Regions from separate parts of the Brevibacillus sp. FSL L8-0520 genome, predicted to be linked through region 2. Evidence: riboswitches for the same ligand, from Rfam matches in the RefSeq annotation. Region 2 holds a riboswitch; the other holds the start of a gene.
What was found. Region 2 has a riboswitch for glycine ahead of gcvT (glycine cleavage system aminomethyltransferase GcvT). Riboswitches for the same ligand answer to the same signal wherever they lie in the genome.
Positions count from the first base shown of each region.

Region 1 (5,416 bases), 510 kb from region 2:
CCTCTGCTGTTCGTTCAGCGAGGGAGTTTGTCTGCAACCTGACCCCCTCATTATGAGGGGGACAGCCTGTAGACAAAGTTCCGTAAGGAACAGGGTCTGCAGGCTTTTTTGTTGAATATAGAACATGTTACGTTTTCAAAAGTTATTTTTTAGAGGTGGCATTATGCTTAATAAGCAAGAGGCCGAAGGGCGTTATCAGATATCTGCATTCTCGCTAGATGAGTTGGTGCCAGAAGATCATCTCGTAAGAAAAATTGAAAATGCAATCGACTTTTCGTTCATCTATGACTTGGTGGAAAGCCTCTACTGTCATGACAATGGCAGACCCAGTGTTGACCCTGTAGTCTTAGTTAAAATTGCTTTCATCCAATATATTTTTGGAATTCGTTCCATGCGACAAACGATTAAAGAGATCGAAACCAATGTTGCCTATCGGTGGTTTATTGGCTATGATTTCAGTCAGCCCATTCCCCATTTCACGACCCTAGGCAAGAACTATGTTCGCCGTTTTCGGGATACTCAACTCTTCGAGTCGATCTTCCTTCGAATATTGGAGGAGGCGGTTCATCATGGATTCGTGAAGCCTGATGTGCTTTTCATTGATGCTACGCATGTAAAAGCCAGTGCGAATAAGCATAAATACGTGAAAGAAATCGTTGAAGAACAAGCGAAGAAATATCAAGAGCTGCTGGACGAAGAAATCAATCAGGATCGTATTGCACATGGAAAGAAGCCCCTTGAAAAAAAGACAGAAACTTCGAAGAAGGAGGTGAAAGTCAGCACAACTGACCCGGATTGCGGATTGTTTGTAAAAGGGGAAAAGGAACGTGTATTTGCTTATAGTTTTCATACAGCATGTGATCGAAATGGATTTGTGCTTGGTGCCAAGGTAACGCCAGGCAATGTGCATGACAGTCAGGTTTTTGAGGATGTTTTGAATCAAGTGCGAAAGACGTTTGCACAGCCTCAAGCTGTGGCAGTGGACTCGGGATACAAGACGCCTTACATCAGTAAAACACTCCTTGATGACCAGATTCGCCCCGTTATGCCCTACACAAGACCACGCACCAAAGAAGGTTTTTTTAAAAAGCACGAATATGTGTATGATGAATATTTCGACTGCTACATCTGCCCGAACGAGCAAATCTTAACATATGAGACAACAAACAAGGATGGGTACCGTATCTATCGATCAAATTCTCAAGTTTGCCGAAGTTGTCCGTTCTTGAAACAATGCACGGAAAGTAAAGACTACACAAAGAGAGTGAGTCGCCACATCTGGGCTGATTACCTCGAAGAGGTAGACCACCTCCGGCATACCGAGGAAAACAAACAAATCTATAGCAAACGGAAAGAAACGATTGAACGTGTATTCGCTGATATGAAGGAAAAGCATGGCATGCGTTGGACGACCTTACGAGGACTGGAGAAGGTCACGATGCAGGCGATGCTTGTTTTCGCTGCCATGAACTTGAAAAAAATGGCGACCTGGCTATGGAAATCAGGTCGCCAAAAGGTGAACGATCAAAACACCTTCGGTATTTTCATCAAATTATTAAACAAACTCCCTCTGCTGTTCGTTCAGCGAGGGAGTTTGTCTGCAACCTGACCCCCTCATTATGAGGGGGAAAATTTTGGGGTGCGAGCATATTTACTGTGACAGCTTCGACTCCAGAGGCCCATTCAAAAAGCGCTTCGTCTCGGCAACGACCACACCGGAGAGTCCGATCAGGCCGATCAGGTTGGGCACTGCCATCAAGCCGTTCATGATGTCGGAGAGCGTCCAGACCAGATCGAGCTTCATCGTTGCTCCGACAGCGACCATGACTACCCAGACGAATCGGTAGTATTTGGCAGAGCCTTTGCCGAACAAATATTCAAAGCATTTCTCGCCGTAATACGCCCACCCGAGGATGGTGGAGTAGGCAAACAGGATGATCGCAACGGCCAGCACGTAGCTGCCGGCTTGACCGAAGACGCTTTGGAAGGCGTACGTAGTCGCTTCCACGCCAGACATACCGGTGGACCAGGCTCCCGTAGTGACCAAAGCAAGCCCTGTGATCGTACAGACGAGAATCGTATCAATAAACGTCCCTGTCATGGAAACGAGCGCCTGCTTGGCCGGTTCGTCTGTTTTTGCCGCCGCGGCTGCGATCGGTGCGCTGCCCAAACCAGCCTCGTTGGAGAAAACCCCCCGGGCAACCCCTTTTTGGATCGCCATGGCTACGGTCGCTCCCAAAAAGCCGCCTGCAGCCGATGTGCCGTTAAACGCTCCGTGTACAATGTCTGCCAATGCCTGCGGTACTTGACCCGCATGAAAGAGCACGACAATGATTCCGGCAACGATATAGAAAAGGGCCATAAACGGCACCATGACGCCGGTGACCTGTCCGATCTTTTTCACGCCGCCGAGGATGACAAAGGCGGTAAAGGCAGCGAGCACAATCCCCGTTGCGACCGGAGGGATCGAGAAGTTCAACTGTACCGCTTCAGCGACGGAGTGGGACTGGACCATGTTTCCGATCCCGAAGGAAGCCATTGTTCCAAACAGGGCGAACAAAACAGCGAGCCATTTTTGCTTCAGCCCTTTCTCCAAATAGTACATCGGTCCGCCGGAAAATGTGCCGTCAGCCTGCCGGATGCGGTACTTGACAGCGAGAATCGCTTCGGCGTATTTCGTCGCCATCCCGAACAGAGCTGTGATCCACATCCAGAACAGAGCACCCGGTCCGCCGACCGCGACAGCCGTGGCCACCCCGGCGATATTTCCCATCCCGATCGTTGCCGCAAGCGCGGTCATCAGCGCCTGAAAGTGGTTGATGTCCCCAGCCGCTGTTTGCTCCTGCTGCTTCCCAAAAGCGAGGCGCAGCGCATACCACAGCTTTCTGAACTGCAGCCCTCGAAGGCGGATCGTCAGCATTACCCCAGTGCCGACGAGCAGTATCAGCGTAGGCAGTCCCCACACAAATCCATTCACCATTTCCAACCATTGCATAAGCATGTCCATCTCGGTTTCCCCCTTGCTGTTTTTGAAGAGAAAAAGAAAAAACATTTCACCCGAAAATGAAATGTTCTCTGGAGACGGTCGCAGGACGTACAAAATTACGTAAATAAGAATACAAAAAACCGGCGGCAAACCGCATTTGTTGATGGGCGCAGAAAAGTTTAGCAACATGTAAAATGTTCAACCTTCTGCAACACATAAAAAACTTCGTCATACGAAGAACGAATATCTTCGAGAGAACTGACAGCAAAGCTTTTTATCGACAAATTACTAACCGTTTTTGTATAAGTCCAAGCGTCCACTCTGTCCTTTTACCTGAGAGATTATTCGCCGCGGCGAATTTGCTCCTTCGGTGCCCAATCCTCTTTTCGAAAAAAGAGGGAGTCTCTCCAGAGGCTCGTCCCCATGCAGTTTTACTAGTTTCCTAGACCTGAGAGTTTCGGGAAGGTTCCCTTGCCCCGTCGGTAGACATCTGTCTTCTCCTGAATGGTTCATCCGAACGATATGTGATTTATAAATCAATTATAAGGAGCGAAGCGAGCTTGTCAATGGATTGAAAAAAATTGATCGATCCCCCGCTTCTGGCAGTTCTTGGTCTATTCGACAGCGCTGAGCAATACGTTATATCAATGATGAACATGCCGCCCGAAGCGTCGTGTCAAAAAGAGACAACCTGTGCAAGAGCTGCCATCGAAACGATGCCCCGCCGGGCTGCAAGGGGGGAGTTTTTCATGCTGCATATCGTCGCCTGTATCAAACAGGTGCCGGACACGAAGATCATCAAGATGAACCCGAAGACAAATACGATGGACCGTTCCAGCGCGCCTGCCATTTTGAATCCGTACGATGCGCATGCCGTGGAGGAAGCTGTCCGCTTGAAAAAAAGGTACGGGGGAACAGTTTCCGTCCTGACCATGGGGCCTCCGCCCGCTGTCAAAGCGATCCGGAAATGCATCGAGATCGGTGCGGATGAGGGGTACATGATTACCGACCGGGCCTTTGCCGGGGCAGATACGCTGGCCACCAGCTATGCGCTGACGAAAGCCCTCGAAAAAATCGCCAAGGAAAAGCCGATCGACCTGATCATCTGCGGAAAGATGACGATCGACGGGGATACGGGCCAGGTAGGACCGGGCATTGCCAGACGGCTCGACATCCCGCCTTTGACCAGCGTGAAAAAGGTGGTCGAGGTAAACAAGCAGCAAGGCTATGCCATCGTCCACCGCAAGCTGGAGGACGGCTATGAAGTGATTCAGTCCGCTTTGCCCTGCCTGTTTTCGGTGGAAAAGGAAATCAACGAGGTACCCTATTCGCCGCTGCCCAACATGCTTCGCGCCGCACGCTACCAGCCCGTAATCTGGGCGGTCAGCGATCTGGAGGACGTCGACAGGACACTGCTGGGTCTCAAAGGCTCCCCGACGATTGTGGCCAAGGTCTGGCCTCCGGAAAAGCCAAAAGGCGGCGAAATGCTGGAGGGATCGGCACAGCAGCAGGTTGAGCGATTGATGGAAATTTTGCAGCAGAAACAAGAGCTCTTTGCAGGGAAGGAGGCACGGGCATGAATCTGGACGAGTACAAAGGCGTGTGGGTATTCCTCGAACACCAGGACGGGAAAATCGTGCCTGTCTCCCTGGAGCTTTTGGGAGCGGGGCGAAAGCTGGCAGACAAGCGGGGAGTACCCCTGGCCGGCATACTGATTGGAGAGGGAGTTCGGCAGTTGGCCGCGACCGCGTTTCACTACGGTGCCGATACGGTCTATCTCTACGATGATCCCGTTTTCCGGGATTACCGGACCGAATCGTACATGCGTGCAGTCATTGCTTGCGTAGAAAAGCACAAGCCGGAAACGATCCTGTACGGTGCGACCTCGACGGGCAAGGACCTCGCCAGCGCGGTTGCCACCGATCTGGAGACAGGGCTGACTGCGGATACGACGATGCTCGATGTGGATGAGGCGACAGGGCTTTTGGAAGCGAGCCGGCCCGCATTCGGCGGCAACATCATGGCCACGATTCTCTGCAAAAAGCACCGGCCGCAAATGGCCACGGTGCGGCCGAAGGTCATGAAAGCGCTCCCGATCGACACCAGCCGCAAAGGAGAGCTCATCGAGGAATCCATCCCGTTGCGGGAGGAAGACATTCGGACCAAGGTGCTGAAGATCGTCCGGGAAACGCAGACAAAAATCCGCCTGGACGAGGCTGACATTATCGTCGCAGGGGGCAAGGGGCTCGGCAGCAAGGAAGGCTTTCAGCTCATCCATCGCCTGGCCGAGGCGATCGGAGGCACTGTAGGGGCGAGCCGGGATGCCGTCGAGGCGGGATGGATCGACCACGCCCACCAGGTAGGCCAAACCGGGGTGACAGTCACGCCCAAGCTGTATGTTGCCATTGGCATTTCCGGAGCGATCCAGCA
Region 1 is NZ_CP150171.1:1,762,128-1,767,543, forward strand. Features, by position in the region: gene NSQ24_RS08815 (IS1182 family transposase) at 1-42, shown strand, start outside; gene NSQ24_RS08820 (IS1182 family transposase) at 164-1,609, shown strand; gene NSQ24_RS08825 (sodium:alanine symporter family protein) at 1,652-3,007, opposite strand; glycine riboswitch at 3,298-3,407, opposite strand; gene NSQ24_RS08830 (electron transfer flavoprotein subunit beta/FixA family protein) at 3,736-4,566, shown strand; gene NSQ24_RS08835 (electron transfer flavoprotein subunit alpha/FixB family protein) at 4,563-5,416, shown strand, end outside.
Region 1: it holds a riboswitch for glycine, as region 2 does, so the genes downstream of both, NSQ24_RS08825 (sodium:alanine symporter family protein) here and gcvT (glycine cleavage system aminomethyltransferase GcvT) in region 2, are expected to answer to the same signal.

Region 2 (5,416 bases):
CCACCTTTGGAAAGGCTTTCTATGGTACCTATTGTAACCAGAATGGGCGAAAAGATTTGTTGGTTATTGTCTCTTGCCGTTCGTATTTTCTCGCTGTCCTTTTACATTTTTCGCCCGTTGCCGTGCGGAGGGGCTGAGGGCGGAGCGGATTGCAGATAAAAAAGGCCGCCATTGATGAACTGAACCGATATTCTCGGCTCGTATTGCCAGCGCATCTCTTCCATGCGACGCCGCTTTTCCTCCTCGGGTGTACTGGCCACCCATTCGGTCTGGTCGATCTTCTCGCGGGGCGTCTCTTGAAAGCTGTTGGCCCGCAAAAAGTCGAGAATTCTTCCGCCTGCCGAGCGATGCTCCTCCAATGACGGGCTGACCGCTTGAATCGCAGTCGTTTGGCGTTCGGTTTCCTGTTCCAGGAGAAGGTTCAGGGAGCCATTTGGCTCGGCTGCAGCACTCTCAACATTGTCTGCTGCGCTGCTTGCTGAACCTGTTGATTTCCCGGAGTGCCCGTCTTGCAGCTCGTCCCCGCCCTTATCAGCTTCGTTGGCAGCCTCATTCCCATCATCAGCCGTTCGGCGTTGCCTCTCCTCCAGCTCCCGGTAATACGCCTCCAGGATTTGCAGCTCTTCTTCCAGTCGCTGTTTCGCTGCTGCCGCCCATGTCTGGTCTTCCTGAGCCAGAATGCGGCGGATCTCTGCTTCCATCATCGCAAACGCCTGGCTGATCGTAATGCGGCGGTCAAGCGTATAGTGATAATCCGGGATGGAGGGGGCAAGTTGACGCTGCAGCAGGAACGGATAAAAGTCCCGTACGATGTGCGGCTGGTGTAAATTCACCCCGAAATGCAGGATGAGATCACGCTTTTTGTCGCAAATAAATGAGACCTTCCAATTCACCCCAAGCCAGGGGACCAGCGGCACCGATTGGCGGGAAGAGGCTTGAGCGCGGGTTTGCGGCAGCGTTTCGTACATGCAGACAAAGCTGCCGTGTTTGCGCGTCGACTGAAAAATCTGCTGCAGACGAGCTGCGCCCAAATGCAAATGCTCCGCCCGCCTGTCGTCCGGCATGCGGTCTGGATCGAAGCAAAAAGTCAGCACCAGCGGCTGGTAGGGCAGGTTCATCTTTTCGACCCAGCTCCAGTAGAAAGGGCGGTTTCCGATATCCTTGTCTACCTCGACCGGCAGTTTGACAGTCAGAAAATCTGGATGTGTCTCCATGATGTGTGAAGAAAAGGCGGACAAGTACTGCTCCACATACTTGCGGACTCGCTGCTGGTTCATCGTTCTATCCCTCCCGAGACTGCAGGTTGCAAGATGAGCTTACTGTTCGGCTGTTTCCGGCAGCGGCTCCTTGGTTTTCCTGGCCAACCGCATGGCACGGATGGCTTGGCCCATGTTGTCCAGCTTGAGAGCCATCTCTTTCTCCGACGAAGAGTCCATGATGATGCTGATCAGATTTTCCTCCAGGGATTGCTTGAGGTTCAGCCGTTCGACGATGTCATCGAGCTCGCCGATCACCATTTCAAACAGGTCGATTTTTTCATAGAGGAGCTGGAGGATATGCTCTTCGATGGTGCCTACTGTAGACAAATTGTAGATGTGTACGTCCCGCTGCTGGCCCAAGCGATGGACCCGGCCGATCCGCTGCTCGACCCGCATCGGATTCCAGGGCATGTCATAATTGATGACCTGATTGCAGAACTGCAGGTTGATCCCCTCGCCGCCGGCTTCCGTGGCGATCAATACCTGTGCGCGATTTTGAAACAGCTCGGTCATCCAGTCCTTTTTGCTCCGTTTGAATCCTCCGCGAAACGGAACAGAGGTGATGCCGTGATCGTGCAAGTATTTTTGCAAGTAGTTTTGCGTGGCCCGGTACTCGGTAAAGATGATGACCTTGTCGTTGATTTGCTGAATGAGCTCGACTGCCTTGGCAGCTTTGGAATGTGACTCGATTTTCTTGATCATCTCGACGAGCTCCATGATTTCCGCGCGGACAGGGGAGTCTTCTGCTGCCCGTTGATGCATGTTGTAGAGCGTGAGAAAGGCGGCTTCCCGGCTGGAGCAAACCTCGCGCTGCAGCGTGATCAACGCAAGCGAGTTATAGCCGCCCGATCCGGTGTGATACTGTTCTTTGACGAAGCGCGTTACGCCCTGATACAACGCGGCTTCCTCGGGGGAAAGCTCGATCGGAATGGACTGGACGCGTCTGCTGGTGAAATGCACGCCTCCGTCGCTGCGTCTGTTCCGGATCATCACTTTGTCCAGTTCGGTCTTGAGCTGCTCATTGTTTTTTGCCTGCCGCTTGCCTTCCACATAGGTTGTGGAGAAGCTGGACGTGTGTCCGAGATGGCCGGGCTTTAAGAGGTTGATCAGATTGTAGAGCTCATCCATCTCGTTCTGGATCGGAGTAGCGGTCAGCAGCAGGCAGTATTTTTTGCGAATCTCCTTGACGAACTGGTAGTTGCGCGTTTTTTTGTTTTTCAGCTTATGGGCTTCGTCAATGATCAGCATGTCGTAATCGATGTCCAGGACGTGACGGCGGTGGGGATCGCGTTTGGCTGTATCGATCGAGGCAACCACGACGTCGTATTGCCGCCACATATACTCCTTCTTTTGGGCGACAGCGGGTATGCCGAATTTTTGATTCAATTCTTTCGTCCACTGGATTACGAGCGATGCCGGCACGAGGATAAGTATTTTTTTCGCCAGCCCGCGGATCATGTACTCTTTCATGATCAGCCCGGCTTCGATTGTTTTGCCCAGGCCCACCTCGTCAGCGAGAATGGCCCTGCCGCGCATTTCGTTCAAAACGCGCTCCGCCGTCTGCAGCTGATGGGGAAACGGTTGGAGCGTAGGCAGGTATTGCAAGCACTGAAGCTGGTCAAACTCGCGGATAGCCATCGCCTCTTCGGCTTCCAAAGTAAGCTGGAACAGCTCCCATTTGTCCCAGGGGCCGTCCTGCTTCATTCGTTCATTTAGCAAATCCATCCAATCGGTATCGAAGGAAACGGGAACGTTCGGCATATGACTACCTCCGCTTTGGGGTTTTGTCATGAAAATGCTATATCGTAAATCAAAGGTGAACGTTATTCTTTTTGATCAAAAAATTTGTTAGTGATTTTCCAAGTTAATTCGCAATTTGCATATTTTCAAGAATGCGCTCACGTGGTAGGATAAAGAAGGAGTTCATTCAACTAGTATGGAATGTATTTGGAACATTTATGTATCACCCAGTATCCACCGCGAATGAAAGTAGCAGGGAGAGACTGCTTGTAAGGCAGCGCCGAAGGAGCAAGCCGGGTATGGTGAATCTCTCAGGCAAAAGTACCTCTACTGGACGCATCTCTGGAGAGAGCTTCTTCGGGAGCCACCAAAGGGGAAACTTGCAAGCGATGCCAAAGGAACGGCTCGCATCAAGCGAGGCAACTCTCAGGTACCAAGGACAGAGGAGGAGAAATGGGCGCCTTATTTGGCGTATTCATTTCTCTTGTTCTGTCCTTTTTTGCATGAAAAAAACAGGAGGTGCCCGAAATGACGACACTGAAACGCACGCCGCTGTTCCCTGTCTATGAAAAATACGGGGCCAAAACGATTGATTTCGGCGGATGGGATTTGCCCGTGCAATTTTCCAGTATCACGCAGGAGCATGAAGCAGTGCGGACGAAAGCAGGCTTGTTTGACGTCTCTCATATGGGAGAGGTTGAGGTAAAAGGGGAGGGAGCCTATCTCTACCTGCAACGCCTTACAACCAACGATCTTTCCAAGCTGGAAGCAGGGCAAGCGCAATACAGCGTGTTCTGCTATCCGGACGGGGGCACGGTGGACGACCTTCTTGTCTACAAATACGCCGACGATCACTACCTCTTGGTGATTAACGCGGGAAATATCGACAAGGACTACGCATGGATGCAGCAGCATCTGAGCGAGGGTGTACAGATCGAGAATATCTCACCGCAAACAGCACAGCTGGCGATCCAGGGGCCGCTTGCCGAATCGATCCTGCAAAAGCTGACCGACACGAACCTGACGGAAATCGGTGTTTTCCGTTTCAAGCGGAATGTCGTGATCGACGGCATTGCGACTCTCGTTTCGCGCACCGGCTATACCGGAGAAGACGGATTTGAGATCTACCTGGACAGCGACAAAGCGATTCAGCTATGGGACCGCCTCCTCGAGGTCGGCAAGCCGGAAGGGCTGGTACCATGCGGCCTCGGCGCCAGGGACACGCTTCGTTTTGAAGCGAAGCTGCCGCTCTACGGTCAAGAGCTCGGCAAAGACATCTCGCCGATCGAAGCGGGTATCGGCTTTGCAGTAAAGGTAGACAAAGAAGTGCCGTTCATCGGACAGGAAGCCCTCAAGGCGCAAAAGGAAAACGGCGCTCCCCGCAAGCTCGTTGGGATTGAAATGATCGACCGCGGCATCCCGCGTACGCATTACCCTGTTTTTGTCGGGGAAGAGCAGATCGGCGAGGTTACGACGGGCACTCAGTCTCCGACGTTGAAAAAGAATGTGGGACTCGCGCTGATCAAATCCGAGTATGCAGCTGTAGGCACCGAACTGGAAGTAGAAATTCGCGGCAAGCGGCTGAAGGCTGTCGTGGCAGCCACACCGTTCTACAAACGTCCCAAAAAGTAAACCAACCAATCCAAGATCCGATAAACAAGGAGGACAACGTTCGTGAAATACCGTTACCTGCCTCAAACCGATCAGGATAAACGCGAGATGTTGGACACCCTGGGCATTTCCCGGGTGGAAGAGCTGTTCGCGGATATTCCGGAAGAAGTTCGTTTCAAAGGTTCCCTGCAAATTCCCGAGGCTCTGTCCGAACCGGAGCTGGTCAAATATTTTTCCGGTCTTGCTAATAAAAACGCCAACTTCAGTACGCATGCAAACTTCCTGGGAGCGGGTGTGTACCAGCATCATATCCCGAGTGTCGTCAACCACATGCTGCTGCGGGGCGAATTTTTTACCGCATACACCCCGTATCAGCCGGAAATCAGCCAAGGGGAGCTGCAGGCTATTTTTGAGTTTCAGACGATGGTATGTGAAATGACGGGCATGGAAGTGGCCAACTCCTCGATGTACGACGGCGCTACTTCTTTGGCAGAGGCAGCAATGATGGCGGCAGGCCACACGAACAAGAGCAAGGTCGTGGTTTCCCGTTCCGTCCATCCGGAAGCGCGGAGCGTGCTGAAAACATACGCGTACGGCCAAGGCGTAGAGGTCGTGGAAGCAGACCTGAAGGACAATGGAACCGACACGGCAGCACTGGACGCGCTTGTTGACGACCAGACGGCAGCTGTCATCGTTCAATACCCGAACTTTTTCGGTCAAGTAGAAGACCTGTCCTCCATTGAGCCGATTGCACATGGAAAAGGAGCGCTTCTGATCGTTTCCTCCAATCCGCTCTCGCTCGGCGT
Region 2 is NZ_CP150171.1:2,276,969-2,282,384, forward strand. Features, by position in the region: gene NSQ24_RS11335 (YqhG family protein) at 102-1,277, opposite strand; gene NSQ24_RS11340 (SNF2-related protein) at 1,317-3,020, opposite strand; glycine riboswitch at 3,243-3,336, shown strand; gene gcvT (glycine cleavage system aminomethyltransferase GcvT) at 3,528-4,631, shown strand; gene gcvPA (aminomethyl-transferring glycine dehydrogenase subunit GcvPA) at 4,674-5,416, shown strand, end outside.